2 regions of the Aerococcus vaginalis genome follow, and region 2 is predicted to be linked to the other one. Evidence: riboswitches for the same ligand, from Rfam matches in the RefSeq annotation. Region 2 holds a riboswitch; the other holds the start of a gene.
The links. Region 2 has a riboswitch for thiamine pyrophosphate ahead of thiT (energy-coupled thiamine transporter ThiT). Riboswitches for the same ligand answer to the same signal wherever they lie in the genome.
Positions count from the first base shown of each region.

Region 1: another riboswitch for thiamine pyrophosphate. It lies ahead of ACWOEX_RS02945 (ABC transporter permease); the one in region 2 lies ahead of thiT (energy-coupled thiamine transporter ThiT).

Region 1 covers NZ_JBSMYC010000002.1:147,014-152,937, forward strand. Annotated here, with positions in the region: gene ACWOEX_RS02925 (PTS system mannose/fructose/sorbose family transporter subunit IID) at 1-776, opposite strand, end outside; gene ACWOEX_RS02930 (PTS mannose/fructose/sorbose transporter subunit IIC) at 788-1,600, opposite strand; gene ACWOEX_RS02935 (PTS sugar transporter subunit IIB) at 1,616-2,626, opposite strand; gene ACWOEX_RS02940 (Gfo/Idh/MocA family protein) at 2,811-3,767, shown strand; TPP riboswitch at 3,843-3,947, shown strand; gene ACWOEX_RS02945 (ABC transporter permease) at 4,017-4,775, shown strand; gene ACWOEX_RS02950 (ABC transporter substrate-binding protein) at 4,781-5,803, shown strand; gene ACWOEX_RS02955 (ABC transporter ATP-binding protein) at 5,821-5,924, shown strand, end outside.
Region 2 covers NZ_JBSMYC010000003.1:175,435-181,358, forward strand. Annotated here, with positions in the region: gene ACWOEX_RS04860 (dihydroorotase) at 1-769, opposite strand, end outside; gene ACWOEX_RS04865 (aspartate carbamoyltransferase catalytic subunit) at 801-1,736, opposite strand; TPP riboswitch at 2,058-2,146, shown strand; gene thiT (energy-coupled thiamine transporter ThiT) at 2,219-2,782, shown strand; gene ACWOEX_RS04875 (aldose 1-epimerase family protein) at 2,963-3,841, shown strand; gene ACWOEX_RS04880 (hypothetical protein) at 4,152-4,535, opposite strand; gene ACWOEX_RS04885 (NADPH-dependent FMN reductase) at 4,703-5,239, opposite strand; gene ACWOEX_RS04890 (NADPH-dependent FMN reductase) at 5,522-5,924, opposite strand, start outside.

The sequences.
Region 1 (5,924 bases), on a different contig from region 2:
GGGTTGACATTCAAGCCGTCGTTCATCTGGTTAATGACGTTTCGAATGGCGTCAGGACTCAGGATATTTTGGTTCACTTGTTGAACGAGTTCGTTGAAGTTCACCATTGAGTCCGCGGAGTTTTCGATCTCAGAAATCTTCATGGAGAAGTTCATCGTGGTCCAACGTGGCACGAGCACACCCATAACGAACATCCCTAAGATAGATGAACCGAGCGTGATTTTCTTGAGTAAACCACCGCTCAAGTCTTCGGTAATGCTTTCCCCTTGGCGGTACGCGAATTCCTGCGTGTACCACATGAAGCTGATACGGATCAGGTTCCAGAGCACAAAGAATAATAATGGCCCGAGCATACTCTGCGAGAGTGCGAGTGATGCGGCAAAGGCACCGATAACCGGACGGATCGTTCCCCAGAAGATTGGATCACCGACACCGGCTAACGGTCCCATCATACCGACCTTCACACTGTTGATCGTTGCATCGTCGATCGGGGTACCGTTCGCTTTTTCTTCTTCGAATGCCATCACGACACCGAGGATCGGTGCTTCAAGGTATGGATGACAGTTGAAGAACTCCAAGTGACGTTGGAGTGATTGTTTGTATTCTTCAGGATCTTTGTAGAGTTTCTTGAGTAAAGGCAACATCACGTAGGCCATACCAACGTTGTGCATACGTTCGAAGTTCCAGCAAGCCTGGATAAAGGTGAGTCGCCAGCTAATGTATAAGCGATCGCGTTTTGAGATTGTTACGCGTGGTTCTGCAGTTTGTTCACTCATCGCTGTACCTCCTATTCGTAGTCTTCGAGAATGGCATCGAGCGCGTCATCGACGGTTCCACCGCCGCCACCTGAGCCACCGTTTTGGTTATTTTTGTTGAATTGTGGAGCGAGCTGGATGTAGACGATCGCGAGGACCAACCCGATAATACCCATCGCTACCAAGTTCAAGGATGAAATGGCAGAAAGCGCAAAACCGAGGAAGAAGAACGGCCAGTTTTCACGGGTCGCCATCATGTTGATGACCATCGCGTAACCGACTGCAACGATCATCCCACCACCGACGTTCAATCCACCAGTCAACCATTCTGGAATGGATTGGAGGGCGTTAGTGACGACGTCAGTTGGTACGGCCAATACCGCAAGTGCTGGCAAGGCGATACGCATTCCTTGCATGAACAGTCCGGTGTAAGTTGCGACAACGACCCCGCGTGCGGAACCTGATTCAGCGGATTTGTCGGCGTAGTGACCGAGACCCACTGTTAAGGTACGAACGAAGATCGTCAACAACTGTCCGGCAATCGCTAATGGAATCGCGAGCGCAATCCCTTCGCTGATGTCGGCACCTTTGATGGTTACCAAGATGGAAGAAACGACACCGGCTAAGGCGGTATCTGGTGATGCAGCAGCACCGATATTCATCCATCCTAAAACGATCAGCTGCATTTGCCCACCGAGGAGTAATCCTTCAACGGGGTGTCCAGTCACGATACCGATCAAGGTACAAGTGATGATCGGTTGGTGAAGCTGGAACTGGTCGAGGATACTTCCGAAACCGGCAAAGAGGGCAACAATGAAAACAAGTAAATAACTAATAGCTGTCATGAGTTTTCCCTTTCCCTATGATTTCATTTCGTCGAGTATCTTTTTGAAGTCGCGCGGTTTGTCGTTCGGCACGGGTTGTGCGTAGAATTCGACACCATACTCATTCATCATGGTGCGGAAATCTTCGACATCCTGAGCATCGACAGAGACCGTGTTCGTGAGCATTGTTTTCCCGTTCGAGTGCGCCATCGAACCGACGTTCACACGTTTCAGTTCCACGCCGGCTTTCAAGGCAGCGAGCACGTCTTGCGGGGTTTCGAACAACAGCAAGGCGCGGGTGGTTCCGAAACGAGGATCCTTGTCGATTTCTGCAAATTTGCTGATCGGGATCACGTTTGAATACATCCCAGCCGGTGCCGCCTGACTGATCAAGGCTTTACGCATCTTGTCGTGTGCGACACTGTCGGAAACCACGATGATACGGTTCGGATTAGTGGCTTTCGCCCACCCAGTAGCGACCTGACCGTGCAAGAGACGCGTATCGATACGTGCGAGGACGTATTCGATCTTCCCGTCGCCGAGAACCGTGCCTTCTGGGATCATCCCGTTTGAAGCTACGGCTTTCGCATCAGTCGCATGTTCATCCGTTTTTTCTTCTGAAGCTACTGGTGCGGTATCCTTCTGCAGTGCTTCTGGGCGGACTTTGACACCTTCAGCAGCTGGTTTCAGGATGTTTTCTGCGATCTCATGTGCCGATTCACTCGCAAAACGTTGACCGAGTGCTTCGACCAACATCGGGAGGTTTAACCCCGTCACCATTGCGAAATTGTCCGGATGTTCCTCGAATAGGAGGTTCGCCTGATTGAACGGTGAGCCACCCCACAAATCGATCAAAAACAAAATCTCTTGGGTATCGCCGCCAAGTTTGTCGATAGCTTCCAAGAGATGCGCCCGCAAGTCTTCCGGACCTTCGTCGGGCTGGAAGGTAACTGCCTCCAATTGTTCTTGCGCTCCGAAGATCATTTCACCCGACTGTTTGATGCCGGCTGCGAAATCCCCGTGACTAGCAAGAATAATGCCTACCATAATATTCCCTCCTTGTAATTTTTTTTGACGCTCACAGGCTTGGGTAGTCCTGTAGAACGACTACACATTCACTATAGCAGACCGAGTTTCATCAGGGTGAGACTATGAAAATGAGTAATACCATATTATAATGGAAACGGTTGTTTGAAGAAAGGGGACGATTAAAATTTTAAAATTAGGAACTATCGGCACGAGCTGGATCACGGAATCCTTCATTAATGCCGCACTCGAAACAGGCCACTATGAACTGACATGGGTCTACAGCCGTCATGCGGATCATGCCGAACCGCTTGCAGCTCTCGGTGAAAATGCTAAAGTGACGACGGACCGCGAAGCCTTTTACAATGTAGATGATATCGATGTGATTTACGTCGCTGGACCGAACGCCTTGCACTTTCAACAGGCAAAACAGGCGCTCGAACACGGCAAGTCCGTCATCGTCGAAAAACCGATCGTGCAGTCTGCTGAGGAACTCAAAGAATTAGAAGCTATCGCAGCGGATAAAGGGCTCATTGTGGTTGAAGCCGCACGCCACGTCTTCGAACCGAATTTCAAGACAGTTAGAGAATACATCCACAAACATCGCGCGGACTTATCCGGGGCGGAACTCCACTACGGACAGTACTCGTCCAAATTCGACAGCTACTTGAACGGAGACAATCCGAACGTCTTTACTAAAGAATTCGCGGGTGGTGCGTTGAACGACCTCGGTGTCTACCTCGTCTATGCAGCGATCGCCTGGTTTGGTGAACCGACCGACGCGCACTACTTCCCACAGAAATTGGCGAGTGGTGTCGACGGCTCGGGAATGATCGTTTTAGGCTACGGCGATTTCAGCGTCTACCTACACGTCTCAAAACAGTACAACGATGAACAGCCGAGCGAGATCTACTTTGGCAAGCACACGCTGTCGTTGGACGGTATTCAGATGATTTCACGTGCGGAGCTGTTGGACGATGAAGCGGATGCGATCAGTGTCGAACCTGTCGATCAGGCGGCGTTATCCTTTGAAGCAGAAGAATTCGCACACTACATCATGCACGAAGACGACTACAAGACCGCGCACTGCGAACATCACCAGTTGATGCAGGCGGTTGTTCGCGTGATGGATCAGTTGCGTCCGGCTGTGTTTGGTGAGTAGTCGCAGACATAAAAATTGAGGATATTAACCAAAAGTGCTAGACTTTCAGTGAAAGTGTAACGCTTTCGTCATATGTGAATATGCAAGGGGAGTTCGTTCGGCGAACTGAGAGTGGATAGGATCCTGACCCTCGAACCTGATTTGGGTGATACCAACGTAGGAATGCACAAAGGCGATAATGGCGCAGTGGGGCTTCCTGCTGCGCTTTTTTATATGCTTTTGGAAATATAGACGAAAGGAGGCGGTTCAATGCGCAAAGCTTACTATCCGATCATTAGTTTTCTCATCGTGATCATTATTTGGCAGGTGGCGGTGACCGTATTCGGGACACCGAGTTATATCCTGCCGAGTCCACTCGCCGTCATTCGCGTCTGGTTCAATGAAATGCCGACGCTCGTTCCACATATGCTCGTGACGTTAATGGAATCGGTGATCGGTTTAGTGCTCGCAGCGACCTTTGCGTTCGTGATCGCGTTGTTGATGGATTACTGGCAGTTAATTTACCGCTCGGTCTATACGATGTTAGTGATCTCTCAGACCCTACCGATGATGGTTATCGGGCCACTGCTCACGCTCTGGTTCGGCTTCGGGTGGACACCGAAGATCATCCTCGTGATTTTGATGAGTTTCTTCTCCATCGTCGTGAACTTCACGCAGGGACTCAAAAGTGTGCCTGACGAACAGATGACGTTGATGCGGACGATGGGGGCGAGTGAGCGTCAGATCTATCGACTGATCAAGATTCCGATGGCGATGGATAATTTCTTCGCCGGACTGCAGATTGCGGCGACCTATGCGGCGGGTGGTGCGATCATCGGGGAATGGTTGAACGCCAAATCTGGTCTCGGTTACTACATGATCCGCGCGAACAGCGGGTACCAGATCAGCCGTGTCTTTGCGGCAATCATCTGGGTGGTGATCCTGAGTCTCAGTCTCACCGGCGTCACGATCCTTTTGCGAAAAATGTACCACCATTATTTATACAGACGAAACAGCACGAAAGGATGATATTCATGCATTTCTGGCAAAAAGCGAAGCGCCTCATGTTGGTACTCGGGGCGATGATCCTACTCGTTGCCTGTGGAAATCAACAGGCGGGCGATACGGAGAGTGCGCAATCCGACAACAATGATGCAGCAGAGGAAATCACCGTGATTTTGGATTACGTGCCGAATACGAACCACACGGGCCTCTACGTAGCGATGGACAAAGGCTATTTTGATGACGTAGGCATTAAGGTGAACGTGATCGAGCCGGGCGATGGTCAGACGAGTACCGGGATTGTCGGTGCGGGCCGTGCGCAATTCGGCTACAGTATCCAGGAAGATGTGACGTATGCCCACCAAGGCGATGATCAGATTCCAGTCACTGCACTCGCAGCGATTATCGAACACAACACGTCTGGTTTCTACTCCTTAGCGAGCGAAAACATCACCTCACCGAAAGACTTCGAAGGTAAAGTTTACGGTGGTTGGCAGGCGCCGACTGAGGAAGCGATTATCAGAGCTGTGATGACAGAAGCAGGTGCCAACTTCGACAAGCTCACCATGGTCGGCGATACCGGTAACGGCGCTGAAGATCTCGGTCAGGACATCGACATTAAATGGTTCTTCCAAGGTTGGGATGGCGTCTTTGCGGAACAGCAGGGGATTGACTTAAACGCCATTATGGTGCGTGAGTTGAACGAAAACTTGGACTACTACACACCGTTGATTATCGGTAATGACGCATTTGTTCAGGATAACCCCAAACTCACCAAGAACTTTATCCAAGCCTTAAAACACGGGTACCAAGACGCGATAGCTAATCCTGAAGAAGCGACTGATATCTTGATCAATTACACGGAAGGGATGGAAAGAGACGACCTCCTCGCTTCGCAGGAATACTTGAGCAATGTCTATGCGTCCGATCCTGAACAGTGGGGGCACATGGAAGCTGACAGATGGGATAACTACACCAAGTTTATGCTGGAACATGATTTGATCGACCGCGACATCCCATCTGATGAAATGTTTACTAACGAATACGTTGATTAATTAAAGGAGCGAATGTGATGAGCATTCAAATTGAGCATCTGACGCTCGGATTCGATGAATTGCGCGTGTTGGACGACGTTACGCTGACGGTCGAAGCCGGTGAATTCGTCTCTTTGATTGC
Region 2 (5,924 bases):
TCACTTCACATGTCACCGGTACACCGTGCGCTTTGGCATAACGCACGAGTTCAACCGATGTGCGGGTAGAAACGTGGCAAGCGTGATAACGGCAAGCCGTCGCTTTTGATAAGACGAGGTCGCGCGCTAACTGTGCGGTTTCGCTCTCCGGCAACTGACCGACTAAACCGAGCGCATCAGCTTTCTCACCAGCTGTCATCACACCGCCTCGACTCAAGGAATCGTCCTGTACGTGTGCGGCTAAAACCATATCGAGCTGACTGATCGCCTGCATCGCTTCGTACATCGTACCTGCCGTTTGCACCCCGGCACCATCATTACTGAAGGCGAAAGCGCCAGCCGCTTTGAGCGCCTCAAAATCAACGAGGTCTTCGCTCTTTAGGCCGTGCGTCAACATCGCATACTGCAAAATACGCAACTTTTCCGCCTTCTCATTCGTTTCAACCATCGCTTCGACGTGTTCCGGCGTATCCGGTACGGGTGTCGTGTTCGGCATTGCCCCAACTGTAGTATAGCCGCCATGTACCGCTGCGGCCGCTCCGGTTTTGACCGTTTCCTTGTCGGTTTGACCAGGTTCGCGATAATGCACATGCACATCGATCAGCCCCGGTGTCACCAAGAGACCCGTCGCATCGATCACGCGATCACATGGAATCACGCCATTCAACGTTTCACCGACCGCTAAAATTTTGGTATCTTCAACGACAATATCTAATTTCTGAATGCGGTGATCGTAATAGACGTCACCGTGTGTAATCAACGTGCGCATAGTCGCTCCTTTTCTCTAATAAATTGTTTGATTAGTCATGCATCACAGCTTCGAGCATCGCCATACGCATGAATACGCCGTTGTGCATCTGTTGCACGTAGCGTGATTTCGGTGCTTGAACGAGGGAAGACGCGAATTCCACATCGCGGTTGATTGGGCCTGGGTGGCAAATAATTGCGCTATCTTTCATGCGTGCGTAACGCGCTTCGTTAATGCCGTATTTTTCGTGATATTCTTCCTTACTGAAGGAGCGTTCACTGTCTGAATTCGCATCGTGACGTTCGTGTTGTACGCGAAGCAACATCATGACATCGACTTTTTCAGTAATATCATCCATCGCAACGTATGGCCCGTACTGGCTGTAGCTGTCTTCGTACCAGTAATCCGGACCAGAGAAGTACACTTCCGCACCCAACTGCGTCAATAACTGCGCATTACTGCGAGCGACACGAGAGTGTTTCAAGTCACCAACGATCGCGACTTTCAATCCGTCAAAGTGGTTAAATTCTTCGTAAATCGTCATCAAGTCCAACAAACATTGACTTGGGTGCTGACCACTGCCGTCACCACCGTTGATCAAGTGAATGTTTAAGTCAGACGCTTCCTGTAATTCCAATAATGGTCGGTAGTAGTCCACTTCACCGTGACGAACGACCAACGTATCAACGCCCAACGCATCCAACGTGAGGAATGTATCCGATAGCGTTTCACCCTTCTTCAATGAGCTGTGTTCCGGACTCATTTCAATCACATTCATCCCTAAACGACCTTCAGCCACTGCGAAACTCGTGTGCGTACGCGTCGAATCTTCAAAGAACATATTTGTCGCAAAACGTGCGCGTTCCTCCAAATCGGCCTTCTGACCGCGCTTGAACGCTTGTCCCGACTTGATCAAGTCTAAAACCTGTTCGTTTGGTAACTCCTTAACAGTAACGATATTACGCAATGCAAATGCTGAACTCTCCATAAAAACCTCCTATAACAAACAAAAAAACCTGAACACGAATGTCCAGGTTTATCAGACCGAAAATTTGCTGCAGTCATTCCTCTGTTTGTATAGACGGGTAGACTGAATGTATACACTACCCTCAGAGTTCAAACGTGATTCGCAAACTTTTCGTGCCTCTCTGGACAGAATTAAAATTTGCCTGATTCGAATTTCTGTTGGTATTGTATGTTTTTGAAAAAAAGATGTCAAATGTAAATTTAGTATTTTTTCTTATTCAACCCCCTTGAGTTGACACTTCACAAATTTGCGTTATTATAGACACGAAAGATGATTCCCTTTTCATATCACTAGGGGCGCTGTGAAGCTGAGATGTACCCTTTGAACTTGATCTAGATTGTGCTAGCGAAAGGAAGTGACGAAAGATAACACCAATTCTTTTCGTTGCTTCTGCGCTAGACGCGGAAGCATTTTTTATTGGTTTATTTTTAGGAGGTATTATCATGGGAAATTCACGTATTCGTGAACTGACGGAGATTGCGTTAACCGGTGTGTTGGCATTCTTATTATCATTCATCAAACTCAAATTATCACCGAGCCTTAGCGCAAGTTTGGCGGTTATTCCGCTCTGGTTGTTTGCGCTTCGTCGTGGCTGGGGCAACGGTGCAGTAGCCGGGCTATTGTACGGGTTACTCCGCATTATCACCGGAACAGCCAGCTACTTAACAATCTTCCAGGTCGTGATTGAATACCCATTCGCATACTTACTCGCTGGGATCGCAGGGTTCTGGGCATCACGTGCACAGAACTTCGCAGCAACCGGCAATCGTATGCAGTTGGGAATCACTGCCGGCATCGCGACATTCGCTGCAGCAGCGGCTGAATACTTTATCCACTTCCTCGCCGGCTGGGTCTTCTGGGCCAGTTTCGCACCAGAAGGCATGAGCGCTTGGCTCTACTCACTCGTCACTAACGGTGCGAGCGGGATTGCGACGTGGTTCATCGGTTTCATTGCTATTTTCTTAATCTTATTAGCTGCCCCTCGCCTTATCACTGATAAAAAATAATCGCCTTTAACTTTTCACATTTCCTTTTTGACAGGCGAAGGCAGATGAAAAGCGTTCCTTGAGCATCGTGCTTTGGGAACGCTTTTTGTGTGCTTTTGTAGGATTACTCACCTTTGCAAACAATAAAACACAAGGTATACTAGTTGTCAGTAATATCACATATTGAAAGAGAGGCTCACTATGGACTATCTATTGCACAACGAACATTTAACCATTAATGCATCAACGAACGCAGCTCAGCTTCAGAGTTTGCGCCGTAACGATGCCAATTTTGAATATATTTTCCAAGGATTCCCAGATTTCTGGGGCTGGCAGACACCAACGTTATTCCCACACTGTGGCCGTTTGGAAGATGACTACATGGAAATCGACGGTACGCGCTACGACTCCAAACAGCACGGTTTCGCACGCCACAGTCTCTTTGAAGCGGAAGAAGTGACGGATGACGCGATCACTTTCTTACTGACAGAAAATGACGAAACACTCAAAATCTTCCCGTACCACTTCGAACTCCGTATCGGTTACCAGTTGGACGGCGATAAACTGCGCGTGAAATACAGCGTGAAGAACACGAATGATGGGGACATGCACTTCTCCATCGGTGCCCACCCTGCCTTCAACGTCCCGCTCGCGCCAGGTGAAACATTTAATGACTACCAATTAACCTTCAGTGCACACGATGAGGTGACTGAATACGGCATCGGCGAAGGGAACTTCATCCACGACACGACAGGGAAACAGGTTAACTTGGAAGACGGCATGTTGACGCGCGAACAGTTCAAGGACGGTCTACAATTATTCGAACTCGGCGACAAAGCTGTCAAAGTCGGCTTGGAAAACAGCGACCGCACGCACGGCATCAAACTCGACACGAACGGCTTCCCATACGTCGGCATCTGGAGTCCGTACCCAACCGACGCCACCTTCGTCTGCATCGAGCCATGGTTCGGCCTCCCAGACATCGCGAACGGTAACCACGACTTCGCACAAAAAGCCGGCAACCAAACCTTAGCTGCCGGTGAAACATTCGATGCTGAATATATTCTCGAACCTTTTTAATCTGAATCATATCTAAAATGAATGAAACGTTTCCCACTAGCGGAGGCGTTTTTTTGTATGAGTCAAATAATTATTCAATGATATAAAAAACCTCGCTATAAGAGCGAGGCTTAGGCATGGATAAGACTTCGTCGCTTATCAAGACCAACGAACAGATTAAGGGCTCTGTCTGCCAATACAATGTACCTACTCACTGTATTTTTATTATTCTAGTATACATCATATTATTGATCATAACAGTTACTTAACATAAAAAAGCACTGACCTTCAATCAGTCAGCGCTCGAAATATGAATATGATCGATTGTCTATCACTTGTTTCTGTGTTTCTCCCAATGGTATTGAATATATCTATAGAAATAAATTCCATAAAGTATAATAGGAATTAACTGCAAAGATATCCATTCCACAAAAGATATTCCAACTAGTTTAGTCATCACGGCACAGCCAATCAATACCACATGAGATATCACCAAAATCCACATTGATTGACTGTCATTTTGATATTTTCTATGATGTTCCCAATGGTATTGGAGATATCTGTAAAGATAAATTTCATAAGTTATATAAATAATTAGCTGAGAAGATACCCATTCCCGAAAAGATATACCAGCAAGTCTAACCATCACCGCACAGCCAATTAATACCATAAGAGACAGCATCATAACCCATGGGCGATATATTTTTTCAATCATCTTTGTAGTCACCCCAAAATTAATAACTACGTTTTTATTTCCGCTTACATATCAATCGTAACAAGCACACGTCTTTCATTCAAATGTGATATCAACACAAAAAAACACCCGCCGAATCATCAGCGGGTGCTTGAAAATATTATGAGTTTGGCTCTATTAGAAAGGAATTAGCCGACAATTTTCTTCGCGAAGTCGTAGAATGCGTGAGCAGCATTGTTCAAGTATTCTACAGAACCTTCGTTAACGGTACCGTCTTCGTTCAATGCGTTAGAAGAGTTAACGTACAATTCTGGTTGTTGCATTGGTTGCATGTTCAAGAATACCAATGCTTGACGAACAGCGTGGTTAGCAGCCATACCACCCATAGCACCTGATGATTGGGAAACTATCAATGCTGGTTTACCGTCCCATACGTTCTGACCCAATGGACGACTACCAACGTCCAAAGCGTTCTTCATAGCAGCTGAGATCATACGGTTGTGTTCAGGTGTTACGAAGATGATTGCGTCCTGAGCAGCAACTGTTTCACGGAATTTGTTGTATTCAGGAATGTCCTGTTCGTCGAAGTCCTGGTTGTAGAGCGGCATGTCAATGTCGATGAATTCTACTTCAGCATCTTCTGGCAAACCGGCAACGATTCCCTTAGCAACACCTTCAGAGGATGAATTCTTATGTAAAGAACCTACGATTACTCCAAATTTCATTAGTCAAAAACTCCTTTACTTATGTTTTTTACTCTCTTGATTACTTTTATATAGTGCATGTTTTTAGTAAGTATGTAAAGGGAAAAGTCCTATATTTTTTCACTTTTTATTTATCGGCGATATCATGCGGTTTGTAGCGACTATTTCAAGGTGTTTGTGAACAATTAAATGGAGGGCGGGATCTTTCATTAACGCGAACGACTTTCGCACTTAAGGACAAAAAAACACCCGCCGAATCATCAGCGGATGTTGGAAAATATTATGAGTGTGGTCTAATTGAAATTAGCCAACAAATTTCTTAGCGAAGTCGTAGAAGCCTTTACCTGCGTCCTTCAAGAAGTCAACAGAGCCTTCGCTAACTGTTCCGTCTTCGTTCAATGCGTTAGAAGAGTTGATGAACAATTCTGGTTGTTGCATTGGTTGCATGTCCAAGTATACCAATGCTTGACGAACTGCGTAGTTAGCAGCCATACCACCCATTGGAGAGGTGGATTGAGAAGCGATCAATGCAGGTTTACCAGCCCAAACATTTTGGCCCCATGGACGAGTACCAACGTCCAAAGCGTTCTTCAACGCAGCTGGTACCATACGGTTGTGTTCTGGCGTAACGAAAATGATGGCATCCTTTTCTGAAACTTTTTCATGGAAAACGTTGTATTCAGGGATGTCCTGTTCGTCGAAGTCC